2 linked regions of the Variovorax paradoxus genome follow. The protein of the gene in region 1 interacts with the protein of each later gene in a pairwise test. Links are inferred from orthologs where the notes say so. Each region holds a gene or a part of one and is shown on either strand. Other genes may lie near its edges.

Evidence for each region. The genes of interacting proteins can lie anywhere in the genome.
Region 2: the proteins of NWF24_RS02480 (region 1) and glmS interact in binary tests that used the Escherichia coli proteins (3 or more experiments, as listed by UniProt). The link is inferred for Variovorax paradoxus from one-to-one orthologs.

The regions. Positions count from the first base shown.
Region 1 is NZ_CP102931.1:524,200-528,730, forward strand. What follows is about bases 498-3,497. They hold NWF24_RS02480 (phosphatase PAP2/dual specificity phosphatase family protein), read right to left. Parts: upstream 2,673-3,497; coding sequence 1,323-2,672; downstream 498-1,322. Other genes in these bases: NWF24_RS02470 (lysophospholipid acyltransferase family protein), read right to left, coding at 498-887; NWF24_RS02475 (hypothetical protein), read right to left, coding at 884-1,333; NWF24_RS02485 (bifunctional alpha/beta hydrolase/class I SAM-dependent methyltransferase), read right to left, coding at 2,669-3,497. Outside these bases: NWF24_RS02465 (phosphatidate cytidylyltransferase), read right to left, coding at 1-165; more of NWF24_RS02470, read right to left, coding at 162-497; more of NWF24_RS02485, read right to left, coding at 3,498-4,435; NWF24_RS02490 (CDP-alcohol phosphatidyltransferase family protein), read right to left, coding at 4,467-4,531.
Region 2 is NZ_CP102931.1:5,626,984-5,631,462, reverse strand. What follows is about bases 833-3,780. They hold glmS (glutamine--fructose-6-phosphate transaminase (isomerizing)), read left to right. Parts: upstream 833-1,340; coding sequence 1,341-3,221; downstream 3,222-3,780. Other genes in these bases: NWF24_RS26550 (hypothetical protein), read right to left, coding at 3,252-3,780; NWF24_RS26560 (Lrp/AsnC family transcriptional regulator), read right to left, coding at 833-1,202. Also shown: bifunctional UDP-N-acetylglucosamine diphosphorylase/glucosamine-1-phosphate N-acetyltransferase GlmU, read left to right, coding at 1-704; more of NWF24_RS26560, read right to left, coding at 711-832; more of NWF24_RS26550, read right to left, coding at 3,781-3,992; NWF24_RS34295 (NAD(+)--rifampin ADP-ribosyltransferase), read right to left, coding at 4,004-4,479. UniProt on the Escherichia coli protein: Catalyzes the first step in hexosamine metabolism, converting fructose-6P into glucosamine-6P using glutamine as a nitrogen source.

The DNA.
Region 1 (4,531 bases):
CCACGCATTGACGCGCGAGTTGAGGTTGTCGATCACCGAATGCGGCTGGCCGTGCGCCACGCGCCACTTGAGCAGTGCGCCGATGGCCGAGGCCAGTATCAGCACTCCGGCCACACCGCCGAAAAGCTTGAGCGTGGTCCACGCGAAAGGAGAGAGTTCGATCACGAGGCGCTCCCTCCGTTGCTTTGTCCGTTTTGTTGTTCGATGCGGTCGTATTCGGGGCGCAGGTCGAGCATCGCCGTGCGTGCGCGGGCGATGAAAGTGTTCTTGTCTTCCCCTTCGGCCAGCGAGATCGGCGCGCCGTAGCGCACCGTGCACGCCAGCGGAATCGGCACCAGCGTGCCCTTGGGCAGCACGCGCTTCAGGTTCTCGATCCACACCGGCACCAGCCGCACGTTGGGGCAGGCGCGCGCCAGGTGGAAGAGCCCGCTTTTCAGCGGCAGCAGGATCTCGTCGCCCGTGTTGCGCGTGCCCTCGGGGAACATGATGAGCGAGTCGCCGGCGTCCAGCGCCTCCTTCATCTGCTCGACAGGGTTCTCGCCCTGGCCCGAGCCGTCGCGGCGGATCATCAGCGCATTGAACACGTCGGCGCCGATGAACTGGCGCGTCTTCGAGGCCATCCAGTAGTCCTGCCCGGCCACCGGCCGCGTGAGCGCGCGCAGGTCGGGCGGCAGCGTGGCCCACAACAGCACGAAGTCGCCGTGGCTCGTGTGGTTGGCGAAGTACAGCGTCTGCTCGGCCTTCGGCGTGGTGCCTGACCAGATGGCGCGAACCCCGGTCAGCAGCCCGGCCGCGCCGATGATCAGCTTGCCGGCCACGATGGCGAGCCCGCGCCGCAGCACGGTGCTTTCGGGCTTGTCGTTGTTTTTGTTGTTTTCTTCGGTCAAGAGAGGTCCTGTGTCATCAAGGCAAGGAGGAACAAGGCGCTCTGGCACGCCACCACGATGGCGTGGCGCTGCATGAGCTGTCGGGTGCCCTGCACGCGGTCGTCGAGCGGGCGCGTGGTGGCGTGTTGCGACGGCGGTGGCTCGCGCAGCCCGAGCGTTGAGAGCGCTTTGTCGAGCGCTTCGAGCGAAGCGACGGTGTTGCGCGCGAGCCCGTCGAACAGCGCCTCGTCGAAGCGCAGCCGGAACGCGAAGTAGCGCTCCAGCGCGCCGAGGATCACGACCGCGCCGAAGCCCATGGTGGCAGTGGTCGAGAGCGAGCGCAGCGTCAGCGCGAGCACCAGCGCCGAGATGCAGGTGAGCGCAAAGCCCCAGAGGCCCAGCAGCGCGATGGCGCGCAGCAGGCCGGCCAGTGCGGCGCAGGTGGTTCGGTCGTTGTCATCGGTCATGGGGCGGTACCTCCGGCAAAGGTTTGAACGGCTCCAGTGACACCCGCCAGGCCCCCCGCAGCACGATCTGCGGCCGTGCGCGGCGCACCGTGTCTTCGGCCTGGGCGACGCCGCCGGCCGGGCCGTAGCGGCCCAGCCAGGCGATTACCGCCGCAGCGCTGCGTGAGAAGCCGAGCGCGCAGCAGACCCACACTGTGGCACCGTCCGCGTTCCGGCGCTGGCCTTCGATGACGGCCGCTGCGCGCTGCAGGCGCACGGTTGGCGGCACCGTCAGGTCGAGCAGCGGCACGCAGTGCGCATGCGGCACGCCTGCCGGCATCTGCAGCTCGGCGCACAGACTCACCAGACGGGGCTGTCCGGCGGCCAGCCACTCGGCGTGCGTCGGCCGGCGGCCCAGCCGCAGGCCCGGCACCACTTCGACCGAAGCCGGTAGCTTGCGGGTCCAGAGACAGGCGTTGATGGCGGCGGCGAGCCGGTAGGGCGCCAGCATCCAGCGCGCCGCCCAGCCCATGCGGCCACGGCCGTTCATCTGGAAGCCGCGTGCGCCGAAGCCGATGTAGTTCAACGCCACCAGCGCGAGCGACGCGGCCGGCCATGCCAGCCACAGCACGACGCCGCCGCCGTACAGCGCAGCCGCAAGGAACAGCGCCGCGCCCACTGCATAGAGCCCCGCCAGCTTCCAGCGCTGCGGGTCGCGGGTGATGCGCCACGCGCGCGGCATCGACACCACGCGCTCCAGCGGCCACAGCCACACGCAGAACAGGCCGAGCAGCGCGCCGGTCGGAATGTCGATGAAGTGGTGCTGCCACGTCGTGAGCACCGACGCGCAGATGGCGAAGGCCCACACATGCAGCACCAGCCGCGCCCAGAGGGGCCGGATGAACTGCCGGTACCAGTCCCACAGGATCACGGCCAGCGCGATGTGCAGCGAAGGCGCCTGGTTGAACGGCTGGTCGAACCCGCGCAGCGCGTTGAACAGGAAAGCCGGCGCCCCGTCGACCGGCGGTTGCCCGAAGCTGAAGTGCAGTGGCCAGAGGATGAAGCAGCTGCAGGCGATGAGCGTGGCCGTCACCAGCCGCAGCGCGTGCCGGTCGAGCGTGTGCCTGCTGCGCGCCAGGAACAGCGACAGCGCATAGAAGACGTTGATCGTCCAGTACGGAAAGATCGTCCACGGCCAGAACGGCACCTGCCGCTCCCACTCGAAAGCCATCGACGGCACGTTCGCCCGCGTGGTCGCCCACCAGTTGGCGAAGCCATAGGTCGCGTAGAACAGCGGCCCCAGAAACACCAGCCATGCGGCGGCGCGCTTCCAGGGCCGTTGCGCCAGCCAGGCGGTCATTGCGTGACGCGCACTGCCAGCGACACCGTGAAGATGCCCCACTCGTCGACCCGCTGGTCGATCTTGCGGAAGCCCGCTTCTTCCACCAGCTGGTCCATCTCGTACTGCGTGCGGCGCCGCATCACCCAGGCCTCGCCCTGGCGGTGGCTGGTGAGGGCGCGCGCGATCATCTCGAGCTGCGGATGCCAGGGCTGCCCGGTGTAGACGAGGTAGCCGCGGTCTTCCACCGCGTCGCCCACGCCCGCGAGCGAGCGGCGCACCATTTCGTTGTCGGGGAACAGCTCGTACAGGCCCGACACCACGGCCAGCGTGGGCCGCGGCAATACGCTCGCGAGGCTCATGCGGTCGAAGGCATCGGCCTGCACGAATTGGGCGACGTCTTCCAGGCCCTTCTCGGCGATGAGCGCCCGGCCGTCGCGCACATTGATGTCGCTGTAGTCGCGCAGCAAGATGGAACTGGCCTTCACGGGGCTGGCCAGCACCGCGTCGAGCACGTAGCGGCCATGGCCGGCGGCGATGTCCATCACGCGCACCTCGCGGTGCATGTCGGCCAGGCGCTCCATTGCAATGCGCAGCAGCTCTTCGACGTGGATCTTGCGTTGGCGTATGCCGCGCCAGCCGATGGAGTCCAGGTAGGTCTTGTCGATGGAGCGGCCGATGGCCGAGCTGCCCTGCGGATGGTTGCGGTACACGTAGTCGAGCGTGCTGCCCGAATCGAAGCCGGTGGCGTGGCCGAGCTTGATGCCCTCGGACATCGTGCCACCCAGCTTCAGGCTCGCGCGGGTCATGGCCCAGTAGGCGCCGCGCGGCGACAGGGGCGACAGCGGCTCGGCCAGTGCGCGCGACTCGTCGGCCGTGTCGCCGCTCAGGTGCGCCTCGCGGCGGTCCACAGGCACGGCGGGCTCGTCGAAGCGCTGCAGGATGAATTCGCGGATCGAGGCCACGGCCGGCGCCCGGTCTTTCTCGCCCAGGGTGTCGTGGAAGAAGCCCGGCAGCTCCGTCTTGGTCTTGACCGCGCTGCCCAGCCGCTCGAAGAACTGGTGCTGCGGCTTGTGGTGCACCACCCAGTCGGCGCCCGAAATGAGCAGCTGCACCGGCAGCGTGATCGCATTGGCGTCGGCCACCACGCGGTCGGCGGCCTCGTACAGGCCCAGCAGGATGTTGACCGCGATGGGCCGCGAGATCAGCGGATCGCTCTCGTAGCTGGCGATGCGCTGCGGGTCGTGCGTGAGGAACTTCGCCTTCACGTAGCTGTTGACGAAGAACAGGCCGCGCAGCTTGTGCATCAGCCCTAGCCCGGCGCGCGCGAACGGCACGTAGAGCTTGACCTTGAAGGCCGGCGAGGCGAGCGTGAGGCCGCGTACCTTGGGCGCGTAGTCGTGCGCCCAGGTGGCGATCAGCACCGCGCCCACGCTCTGCGCGACCACGTGGATGTCCTGCTCGGGCACGCCGTGCGCCGTGCCGATGTGCTGTACGAAGGTCTGCACGTCGCGCACCGAAGTGCCGAAGCTCGGGCTGTAGCCGCGCTGCCCGGGCGAGCGGCCATGGCCGCGGGCGTCCCAGGCGAAGAAGTCGAAGTCGGGCAGGTTCAGCTCGTCGACCAGGTGCGCCATGCGCGCACCGTGTTCATGGCCGCGATGGAACAGCACGATGGCGCCGCGCCGCGTGGCGCCGGTGGCCGGCCAGTGGCGGTAGAAAAGAGATTCGCCGTCGTGCGTCTGGAAATGAAGCTCGTTCGGAGCGCGTGGAGTGGTGTCGTTCATTGAATCCCTGTGAAATCTTGTAGGAGCTTGTTCAGTGGCGGCCTGCGGCGTCGGCCTCGGCCAGGGCGCGGCGGATGCGGTTGACGGTGGTCCAGG
Region 2 (4,479 bases), 5.1 Mb from region 1 along the record:
CGGCCCAGCTCGCGGCGCTCGAACGCGCCTGGCAACTGCGCCAGGCGAACGCGCTGATGGAGCAGGGCGTGCGCCTGGCCGACCCGGCACGCTTCGACCTGCGCGGCACGCTCGAATGCGCGGCCGACGTGGAGATCGACGTCAACTGCGTGTTCGAAGGCGCGGTGTCGCTGGGCGAGGGCGTGCGCATCGGCGCGAACTGCGTCATTGCCAATGCGCGTATCGAGGCGGGCGCGGTGATCCATCCGTTCACGCATATCGAAGGCGAAAAGGCCGGCGTGACGGTGGGCGCGGGCTCGCTCATCGGCCCCTTCGCGCGGCTGCGGCCCGGCGCGCAACTGGGCGCGGAGGTGCACATCGGCAACTTCGTCGAGGTCAAGAACTCGACGCTGGCCGCCGGCGCCAAGGCCAACCACCTGGCCTACCTGGGCGACGCCACCGTGGGCGAGCGCGTGAACTACGGCGCGGGCAGCATCACCGCCAACTACGACGGCGCCAACAAGCACCGCACAGTGATCGGCGACGACGTGCATGTGGGCAGCAACTGCGTGCTGGTGGCGCCCATCACCATCGGTGCGGGCGGCACCATCGGCGGCGGCTCGACCATCAACAAGTCGACCGAGCCGGGCGCGCTGACCGTGGCGCGAGGCAAGCAGGTGAGCTTTTCGAACTGGAAGCGTCCGCAGAAGAAGCCGAAGGCCTGACGGTTCTCAGGCAGGGGGTGCCAGCGGCACCCTGGGCTCGAACTTTGCGCGCTTCAGGCTGAAGAAGGCCTTGACGTTGCGCACGTTCGCGTCGGCCGTGAACAGGCGCTGCGTGAGCGCGCCGTAGTCGGGCATGTCGCGTGCGGCCACGATCAGCACGAAGTCCGGGCCGGGCGACACGCGCCAGCACTGCTGCACTGCGTCGTCGGCGATGACGCGGGCCTCGAAGGCGTCGAGCGAGGCGGCGTCCTGTCGGTCGAGCGAGATTTCGATCACCGCCTGCAGGCCGTGGCCCAACGCCGCGGCGAGCCGGTCGGGCGACAGCAGTGCGACCTGGCGTTCGATCAGGCCTTCTTCTCGCAGCCGTTGCACGCGGCGCAGGCAGGTGGGCGGGGAAATGCCGACGTCGGCGGCCAGGCGCTGATTGGTCTGCGAGGCGTCGCGCTGGAGGGCGTCGAGCAGGCGCAGGTCGATTGAATCCAGGGAGATTGATTCCATATTTAAATAAATTATGGAATAAAAGTCCAAATCAAGGAAATGAAGAAATAAAAGTCCGAAATCCATGAAACTTCGAATGCATATTTCTTTCGTGCCTTCCTACCATCGAGGCTCTTCTTCATTCAAAGGCAGCTCACCATGTGCGGCATCGTCGGGGCAGCGTCCCATCGCAACATCGTTCCGGTCCTGGTCCAGGGCCTTCAGCGGCTCGAATACCGCGGCTATGACTCGTGCGGCGTGGCGGTGCATGCCGGCGGCCTGACGCGGGCGCGCACCACTTCGCGCGTGGCCGACCTCGTGGCGCAGGTGCGCGACGACAAGGTCGAGGGCCTCACCGGCATCGCCCACACGCGCTGGGCCACGCACGGCGCACCGGCCGTGCACAACGCGCACCCGCATTTCAGCCACGGCCCCGGCGCCGATGCGCAGACCGCGCGGCCGGGCCGCATCGCGCTCGTGCACAACGGCATCATCGAAAACCACGAAACGCTGCGTGCCGCGCTCGAAGCCAAGGGCTATGCCTTCGAGAGCCAGACCGACACCGAAGTCATCGCCCACTTGGTCGACAGCCTCTACGACGGCGACCTGTTCGAAGCCGTGAAAGCTGCCGTGCTGCAGCTGCACGGCGCCTACGCCATCGCCGTGATCTGCCGCGACGAGCCGCAGCGCGTGGTCGGTGCGCGTGCGGGCTCGCCGCTGATCCTCGGCGCCGGCAAGGACGGCGCAGAGAACTTCCTCGCCAGCGACGCGATGGCCCTGGCCGGCGTGACCGACCAGATCGTCTATCTGGAAGAAGGCGACGTGGTCGACGTGCAGCCGGGCAAGTACTGGATCGTCGACAAGAACCACAAGCCGGTCACGCGCCAGGTGCGCACCGTGCTCGCCCACAGCGGCGCGGCCGAGCTCGGCCCGTACCGCCACTACATGCAGAAGGAAATCTTCGAGCAGCCGCGCGCCATCGGCGACACGCTCGAAGGCGTGGCAGGCATCGTGCCCGAGCTGTTCGACGGCATTGGGCAGGACGGTGCGACCGGCGCCAGTGCCTACCGCGTGTTCCAGGACATCGACAAGATCCTCATCCTCGCCTGCGGCACCAGCTACTACAGCGGCTGCACCGCCAAGTACTGGCTCGAAGGCATCGCGAAGATTTCCACGCAGGTCGAGATCGCCAGCGAATACCGCTACCGCGACTCCGTGCCCGACCCGAAGACGCTGGTCGTCACCATCAGCCAGTCGGGCGAAACCGCCGACACGCTGGCCGCGCTGAAGCATGCGCGCTCGCTCGGCATGGAGCAGACGCTGACCATCTGCAACGTGGCCACCAGCGCGATGGTGCGCGAGTGCAAGCTGGCGTACATCACGCGCGCAGGCGTCGAAATCGGCGTCGCTTCGACCAAGGCCTTCACCACGCAGCTCGCGGGCCTCTTCCTGCTCACGCTCGCCATCGCGCAGGCCAAGGGCCGGCTGAGCGACGCCGACGAGGCGCGCTACCTGAAGGAAATGCGCCACCTGCCCGTCGCGCTGCAGTCGGTGCTGGCGCTGGAGCCGCAGATCATCGGCTGGGCCGAAGACTTCGCGCGCAAGGACAACGCGCTGTTCCTCGGCCGCGGGCTGCACTACCCGATCGCGCTCGAAGGCGCGCTCAAGCTCAAGGAAGTGACCTACATCCACGCCGAGGCCTACGCCGCCGGCGAACTCAAGCACGGCCCGCTCGCGCTGGTGACGAGCGAGATGCCCGTGGTGGCGGTGGCGCCGAACGACGCGCTGCTCGAAAAGCTCAAGAGCAACCTGCAGGAAGTGCGCGCGCGCGGCGGCGTGCTCTACGTGCTGGCCGACGGCGACACCAAGATCAAGAGCAGCGACGGGCTGCACGTGATCCGCATGCCCGAGCACTACGGCGCGCTGTCGCCGATCCTGCACGTGGTGCCGCTGCAGCTACTGGCGTATCACACGGCATGCGCGCGGGGGACCGATGTCGACAAGCCGCGCAACTTGGCGAAGAGCGTGACTGTGGAGTGATTCAAGAGCGCTGGCGTTGGCTTCTTTCGGCTACACGAAGTTGACGGGAACCGACGCAACCGAAGTAATTGCACCGCTACCTGCAGCGTTGACGATCGGTACGACGAACATGCGCTCGGAAGGCAGGCGACGAGGGTTGGGCTCGTTGCCACGCATGCCTGTCCATGGACCAATGCCGTTTTCGCCCTCGACCTCCTGGAGGCGTGTGATCTCAATATCGGTAGGTTCAAAGATGGTCGGCAACATCCGCAGAGGGCGCACCCCTGCGAGACAGTGGGCGGTATAGCCGCGATTGTTGGCCGCGATCCACTTTTGCTGTACCCCATGCAAGAAAATTCGAATCGGAATCTGGTCGGGCGAATAGGTCCCTTGCTGAATGCGGGTCTGTACCGTCGCCAAAGTGCTGTTGGCGAGGTCGCCAGGAAAACCCGGCAGTTGCTCCTGATTGATGTTGAACGTTTGAAATCCGGGAGCAATCCGCTGTTGCCCGAACAGAGGTCTCAGCGGTTCCCCCTTGCTGAATGCTCGCAGCTCCAACTTCGTTTGCACGAAGGTGGCATGCATGTTGGGTGGCAGTGTGATCGCTTCCAGACGGTCAAGGACGATCCTGGCCCACGCTCGGCGGTATAGGTTCGTGGCAAGGGTGTCTATAGCAAACGTTGCAAGATCATGTCGCAACCATTCGAGCCTGTTGCGCGCGGGTGATGGCATCAGATTCGAGATCGTTGTGTCAAGAAGATTGAGATAGTCATCCAGCTTGTCTGTGTTCATACCGGCTCTGGCTAGTAGTGATTTGTCCCGCGTCCACGAAGCCCGCTTCTTTGCCCTGACACCGAGGGCGCATGGCGGAACACAGGCGCTGCGGGTGCCGGGTGTAAAGATGGGTGATACCGGATGCTACGGAGTCCCGGTGCCCAGTTAAATACCCGAAAACAAGTAGCGTCGGCGCGTGGCGGGATCACGGAGCGAGTCGCTGTGATCGGGCCGGTCGGCGCCATGATGTAGATCCTGCCGCGCCCTTCGCTGCGGGCTAATTTGGCTTCCCAGGTGGCTGCATTCAGCGTGGCGCTCAGGTAGACGTAGGCCGCCTTCTTCCCCTTGCCGTAGTTGAGCTGTATCCGAGTTCGATCAGGTTTCCCGGCTTCAGGTTGCCCCACATCGCCGAGCAGGGTGCCCTGCTGGCTGAGGTCGCCGCGGGCCGCATCCGTACGACGGCGAACGCGAGCGGCACCATCAACGCCGCACTCCTGCGAGTCTT